DNA from 3 places in the uncultured Haliea sp. genome. Region 2 is predicted to be linked to each of the others. Evidence: predicted binding sites of a transcription regulator. Region 2 holds the regulator's gene; each other region holds the start of a gene.
The links. The regulator sigma-54, encoded in region 2, starts transcription at its own class of promoters, with help from an activator protein. The targets are predictions, from matches to a motif close to TGGCACANNNNTTGCNNT.
Positions count from the first base shown of each region.

Region 1: AACZ17_RS11140 (PEP-CTERM sorting domain-containing protein) is a predicted target of sigma-54. The motif match lies at 935-952, and genes of this name have one in related genera.
Region 3: glnL (nitrogen regulation protein NR(II)) is a predicted target of sigma-54. The motif match lies at 919-936, and genes of this name have one in related genera.

Region 1 covers NZ_CAXBAE010000008.1:143,387-145,647, forward strand. Annotated here, with positions in the region: gene prsT (XrtA/PEP-CTERM system TPR-repeat protein PrsT) at 1-813, shown strand, start outside; gene AACZ17_RS11140 (PEP-CTERM sorting domain-containing protein) at 999-1,664, shown strand; gene AACZ17_RS11145 (hypothetical protein) at 1,761-2,261, opposite strand, start outside.
Region 2 covers NZ_CAXBAE010000001.1:482,628-484,888, forward strand. Annotated here, with positions in the region: gene lptB (LPS export ABC transporter ATP-binding protein) at 1-75, shown strand, start outside; gene AACZ17_RS02250 (RNA polymerase factor sigma-54) at 217-1,704, shown strand; gene raiA (ribosome-associated translation inhibitor RaiA) at 1,812-2,099, shown strand; gene ptsN (PTS IIA-like nitrogen regulatory protein PtsN) at 2,108-2,261, shown strand, end outside.
Region 3 covers NZ_CAXBAE010000013.1:36,765-39,025, reverse strand. Annotated here, with positions in the region: gene glnA (glutamate--ammonia ligase) at 1-54, shown strand, start outside; gene AACZ17_RS14175 (DUF4124 domain-containing protein) at 188-724, shown strand; gene glnL (nitrogen regulation protein NR(II)) at 981-2,048, shown strand; gene glnG (nitrogen regulation protein NR(I)) at 2,032-2,261, shown strand, end outside.

The sequences.
Region 1 (2,261 bases), on a different contig from region 2:
GACCTCCCGGCGGCGGAAGGCCGCCTGCGTCAGGCAGTGGAGCTACAGCCGCAGGATGTGGATTCACGCAAGATGCTCGTAGAGGTGCTGTTGCAGCAGAACAAGCTGGCGGAAACCAGCGAGGAACTCGCGCAGCTGCCGCCCGGCGTGGTGCCCGAGCCCCAGCTGAACCTCGCGCGGGGTCGACTGGCCCTGACCCAGGGTGACCTGGACGAAGCCGAGGCGCTGCTGCGCAAGGCGCACGGCGCAGCGCCCTCCAGCAACTCGCTGGTTTTCCTGTCCTCGACGCTGTTGCAGCAGGGCAAGCGAGATGAAGCCTACCGGATGCTGGAAGGGTGGCTGGAAAGCGCACCGGAGGACGTGGTCGTGCTCAGCACGCTCGGACCACTCTACCTGTCGCAGGGACGGGATGAGGACGCGGCGGGCGTATTCGAAACCCTGCACCGACTGGCGCCAGAGGATGTGGTGGCCATGAACAACCTGGCCTGGGCCTATCGTTCATCAAACACTGCCCGTGCGCTGGAACTGGTGCAGAAGGCGCTGCAGAGTGTGCCCGACAATGCCGCCATCCAGGACACCTACGCCATGATCCTGATGGAGAATGGTGACTTAAGCGAAGCACTGGCCGTGAACCAGAAAACGCTGGACGCGGCCCCCGATTCGCCGCAGTTCCGTTTTCACCGCGCCCAGATACTGGCGGCTGCTGAACGGCCCGCCGAGGCGCTGGAACTGCTGGACACGCTGCTGAAGGGGCCCACGTTCCCGGAAGCGGAGGCGGCCAGGGCGTTGGCGCAGAAGCTGCAGGGCCATTGATCGGCCGCTCTCCTGGATGTAGTGCGCTTGCCGGAGTGTAGTGTCCAGTTTTTTTACACGGGACCGGGTTGATACTGTGAAGGGGTTTGTAACCATTTGTTCCATCGCAACTTTTTGATGCTGGCAAGGTTTTTGCTTTGTTTAGAGCATCAGAAAATCAGCCCGCTTCGGAAGAGAGAAACACGATGATGAACATAGGAAAAACGGTATTTTGCAAGGCCGCACTTGCGGTCTCACTCACCTTCGGTGCCCTCGGCCTGCAGGCGGCCCCGATTATCGAGGGCACCTTCGTTGCTGATGCGGTAGAAGATTATGAGGGCACTCCTGGTGGACGCACCTTCCTGACTTCACTGTTTGGCGGGTCGGTAAGTGTTGTCGCGGGAACGGTCAGCCACGCCTCGGTGGACGCGGGTGACTGGTTCGATTTTCGCGGTAGTTCGGCGATTGTCCCGGTCTCCGGGTCGCGCTTCGGAACCGGCTTCGGCGATGGCACGTACGGGCTGGATTTCAGCGGTCTGGGCGGCATCTTCGGCTTTAGCGGCTGGTTCAGCGCCGCAGTGCCCGGTGCGGAGTCCATCGAGTTCTTCGGTGCAGGCAATGAGTCTCTCGGCGTCATCTCCCGCCCGGCTGGTTTCGGCCCCGGCAATGGCACCATGGAGTTTATCAGCGTGACTTCGGACACCGCAATCCAGTCTTTGCTCATCTCCGGGCAGGAGATCGCCTCCGATGATCTGGCCTACACCACGTCGCGCACAGGCTCCACGCCAGTGCCCGTACCCGGCACGCTGGTTTTGCTGGGTCTGGGGCTGATTGGTCTTGGAGCTTCTGTCGGCGGGCGTCGTAAAGCCTAGTCGCGAAATCTGGCGATACATCGCAAATTTAAGGGGGAGGGAGCGCGAGCTTCCTCCCTTTTTTGTTCCTGCGAAGTTTGTGGCGGGAGTCTGAGATTACTCAGGGCGTTGTGGGGCAGCCATGACCTCCCTTATGCCCGACACGGACCAGTCGGTCGTAATGTCGCCGCGATAGTTAACGATGGTCAGGCGCAGCGGTATGCCGAGGCCGGGTTGCAAGCTGGAGAGCAGGTCCGACGGCAGCACCCAGCCCACATAGGCCGGAGCTGCTTGTTGCAGCGCAAGGTACAGGTCATGCACCAATGCCAGCATCGCCGCCAGGGTGTGGCCATGCACTAGCGCGTGCGGGCTGGCGAAGTAGCCAGTGCCCACCTCGGCGTCGCCGTTCAGCAGGCGGTAGCCTTTACAGCGGATACCGTGCAGCGTGTGGTCGTCTCCAGACGCGAGAGCGCGGTCAACCGCGACCCCTTCCGCTGAATCCTCTGGTCGCTTGAACAGCTGTTGCATGCGCAACCGGCTCAGTTTTGCATGCTCCGGTGGCAGTGCGTCGAGTGATCGCTCTAGGGTGTCTGTCTCCACCTGCAGCCGGCTCGCAAG
Region 2 (2,261 bases):
GAGGGAAATGCCCAGGAAGTGCTGGAAAACCCCCGCGTGCGCAAGGTCTATCTGGGCGAGCACTTCAGGCTTTGACGCAGGGCCTCACCCCTGCCCCGCGCCTCCACAATCCCGCAAGCAAATTTCGCGCCATTCTGTTGCGCGGCTACCTGCGCCAGCGCTACACTGGCATCACAGCCAACCCGCGGCGGTACCCGGGATGAATCCAGTACGTTGATGAAACAGTCGCTTCAACTCAAGCTTGGCCAACAGCTGACAATGACGCCGCAGCTGCAACAGGCCATCAAGCTGCTGCAGCTGAGCACCCTGGATTTGCAGCAGGAGATCCAGCAGGCGCTGGACAGTAACCCACTGCTGGAACTTGCCGAGGACGACTACGACGCCGAGGCTGAAGCCCGCGCGCTGGCGACCGAGAACAGCCAGTCCACCGGAGAAGCCACTCCGGAACAGGCAGAGCGCGACGTCGCCGCTAGCGCTGACGAATGGCAAACCGACACCCTCCCCGATGAACTCCCTGTCGACACCCAGTGGGATGACCTGCTGCCCTCCTCCTCGGCCCCCGCGAGCCAGGGAGAGGATGGGTTTGACGGCGATTTTGACGCGCGCAACAACGCCCGCGACAGTCTGCAGGACCAGCTGCTCTGGCAACTGAACCTCACTCGCCTGTCGGACACTGATCGCATCATCGCCATGGCCATTATCGATGCGACCGACGCCAACGGACGCCTGCAGAGCAGTATCGAGGATATCCATGAGTCGCTGACGCCGGATCTGGACATCGACCTCGACGAGGTCGTGGCGGTGCTGCACTGCCTGCAGCAGTTTGAGCCGGCCGGTGTCTGTACACGCGACCTGCAGGAATGCCTGCTTGTGCAGCTGCAACAGCTTCCCCCGGGTACGCCCTGCGTGGAACAGGCTCGGCTGATGATCAGCCGGCACATGGCACAACTGGGCAGCGGCGACTACAAGCAGATCATGCGTCGCATGCGCCTCAGCGAAGCCCAGCTGAAAGAGGTGCTGGACCTGATCCGCACCCTGGATCCAAACCCGGGGCAGAGCGTTGGCGAAGACACCACGGAGTATGTGGTGCCTGATGTTTTCGTGAGCAAGCGCAACGGCCGCTGGGTGGTCGAGCTCAACCCTGACATTGCGCCCAAGCTGCGCATCAATGACAGCTATGCCAGCCTGATACGTCGCGCCGACAGCAGTGCCGACAACACCTTCCTGAAGGACAACCTGCAGGAAGCCCGCTGGTTCCTGAAAAGCCTGCACAGCCGCAACGAAACACTGATGAAAGTGGCGAGCAAGATCGTGGAACACCAGCGCAATTTCCTTGAGTATGGCGAAGAGGCCATGAAGCCGTTGGTGCTGCATGACATTGCGGACGCCATCGAGATGCACGAATCGACCATATCCCGCGCCACAACACGCAAGTACATGCACACGCCGAGGGGTATTTTCGAACTGAAATATTTCTTCTCCAGCCACGTGGGCACCACTGAAGGTGGCGAGGCCTCTTCCACCGCGATCAAGGCGCTGATTCGCAAGCTGGTGGCGGCGGAAAACCCGCGCAAACCGCTCAGCGACAGCAAGATTGCCGCCGTGCTGGAGGAGCAGGGTCTGCAGGTGGCGCGCCGCACGGTGGCGAAATATCGCGAGATGTTGATGATCCCGCCCTCCAATGAGCGCAAGAGATTGGTCTAGACTATCAGTGTACTGCCCGGCAGTACGTGGTCAGGTTGCCGCCGGCAGAGCGCGGCACACCGGTTCCGGGCGACAAGCCCGGCTTTCATGAGAAGAAGGAGTCAGGTATGCAATTGAACGTCAGCGGACACCACGTAGAGGTTACCCATGCGCTGCGTGAATATGTGGAGAGTAAGTTCGAGCGCCTGCAGCGACATTTCGACCAGATAACCAATACCGAAGTCACCCTGATTGTGGAAAAAATGGTGCAGAAGGCCGAGGCCAACGTGCACATTTCAGGCGCGGACATCTTTGCCGCAGCGGAGTCAGAGGACATGTATGCAGCGATTGACGCACTGGCCGACAAGCTCGACCGCCAGCTCATCAAACACAAGGAAAAGGCGCGAGCCCGTTAGGAACTTTCATGCACGTTCTTTCTGAACTGCTGACGCCGGGGCGCACGGTCTGCCGTGCCCCCGGCAGCAGTAAAAAAAGGCTCTTTGAAACGCTGGCCAGTGTGGTCAGCGACACCAGTCCGGAGCTTGCCGAGGCGGATATCTTCGCCCAGCTCATCGCGC
Region 3 (2,261 bases), on a different contig from region 2:
CGCCTGAACATGACCACACACCCGGTCGAGTTCGACATGTACTACTCCGTGTAAGCTGCGGAACGCTGTTTCCAGGCCCGCCACGTGCGGGCCTTTTTTATGCCCGCAGCACCCCGCCCCGGGGATAGGGCACCAACGCTTTTTCTGCTAAGGTTATGGGGAATCGCCGCGCCGGAGGCTATCGGGCATGATCCGTCTACTGCTGCTGTTATCGCTGCTGTTGCCTGTGGCCACCCAGGCCAGTCAGCCTATCTACAAATCCACAGATGCCCAGGGCAACGTGGTGTTTACCGACAAACCACCCGCTGAAGGCACCGCCCGTGAAGAAGTGACCCTGCGCCGCCTGAACACGCAGCCAGCGCCCGACATGAGCAGTGCGCCCGCGCCGCGCGATATCGCCCCGGAGGCGGAGCCAGCCGTAGCGCGGACGGTGACGATCACCTCGCCGGCAGACCAGACCGTGATACCCATGGGGCAGGGTGACTTTACTGTGGAGGCCTCTGCACAGCCCCCACTCAGCTCGGGCGAGAAGCTGGTGCTGCAGATTGACGGCGCACCGGTAGGCGATGCCCAGACGAACGGACGCTGGGCCCTGACCAATGTGTTGCGCGGTGGTCACGACCTCACGGTGGTGCGCCTTGGTGCCAGTGGCGCCGAAGTCGCGCGCTCCCCATCGGTACACGTCCAGGTCATGCGACCCTACAATATCCAGAACCGCAATTAGCCCCACACTGGACAGCGCCAGAGCCACCGTGCACTATATTGGTGCGAATGACCGGTGGTGGCTGGAAAACGCTTCGACAACCTGCCCGGAATCGCGAAAGCTTGCCATTTTCGCCTTTAAAGTAAGCACTCACTACCTATAAAAATCCCTGTTTTACTGACAGGTTGGTGAAGGGCAGCCCCTAAAGGCCAAGTTGGCGTTATTCTTGCTTTGCCAACAGGCGTACCGCGCTCAGGCGGTCAATCATGGGGCAGGCATGCAGCAGAAACCCGACATTCTGGACCACATCAGCACCGGCGTGATCGCTTTGGACGCACAGCTGCGCGTCACGGCAATCAACTCGGCGGCGGAGGTGCTGCTGGAGGCCTCGGCCACACGGGCCATGGGGGTCGATGTCAGCCAGCTGGTGCAGCAGGCGGGCGAATTGCTGCAAACCCTGAAGCAGGCCCGGGCCAACCGCGCCACCCTGGCCCGGCGGGGCATGCTACTGGTCACACACACCGGCCAGGAAGTACAAATCGACCTGATTGTCACCGTGCTGCACGGCGAACAGGGCGATAGCCTGCTGCTGGAGCTGATTCCTATTGACCGGCTGCAGCGGATCAGCCGGGAAGAAAGCATGCTGCACGCGCAGGAAACGACCCGTGCGGTGATCCGTGGTCTGGCGCATGAGATCAAGAACCCGCTGGGTGGCGTGCGGGGGGCGGCCCAGCTGCTGGCCAAGGAACTGCCCAACGAAGAACTCGCAGAGTACACCCGTATTATCATCCGCGAGGCGGACCGCCTGCGCGACCTGGTGGATCGCCTGCTTGGCCCCAACCAGCGGCTGGCGATAGAGCCGGTGAATATCCACGAAATCATTGAGCATGTGCGCAACCTCATCTCGGCCGAGGTGAATAACGCTGTCACCATCAACCGCGACTACGACCCCAGCCTCCCGCCGCTGCCGGTAGATCGCGCACAGCTCATCCAGGCGGTGCTGAACATCATGCGCAATGCCCTGCAGGCGGCGGCGTCGCCGGAAGCGTGCAGCATTCTTCTGCGCACCCGCTCGCAGCGGCAGTTCACGATCAGTGGTCGGCGACACCGCCTGGTATGCCGCGTCGATATCATCGACAACGGCCCCGGTATTCCGGCAGACCTGCAGCAGGCCATTTTTGTGCCCATGGTGACCGGACGCCCGGACGGCACCGGGCTGGGACTGTCCATAGCGCAGTCCATCATCAACCGCCACGGCGGCCTGCTGGAGTGTGCCAGCGAACCGGGTAACACCCGTTTTACCCTTTATTTACCAATGGAACAGAGCCATGCAGAGACACGCTAAAGTCTGGGTCGTGGATGATGACAGCTCTATCCGCTGGGTGCTGGAACGCGCGCTCAGCCAGGCCGGTATCGACAACGAGAGCTTTTCCGATGGCGACCAGCTGATCGAGCGCATGCTTTCCGAGCAGCCGGACGTCATCATCAGCGACATACGTATGCCCGGTATCGACGGCCTGGACCTGCTGACGCGCATCAACGATCAGCACCCGGAACT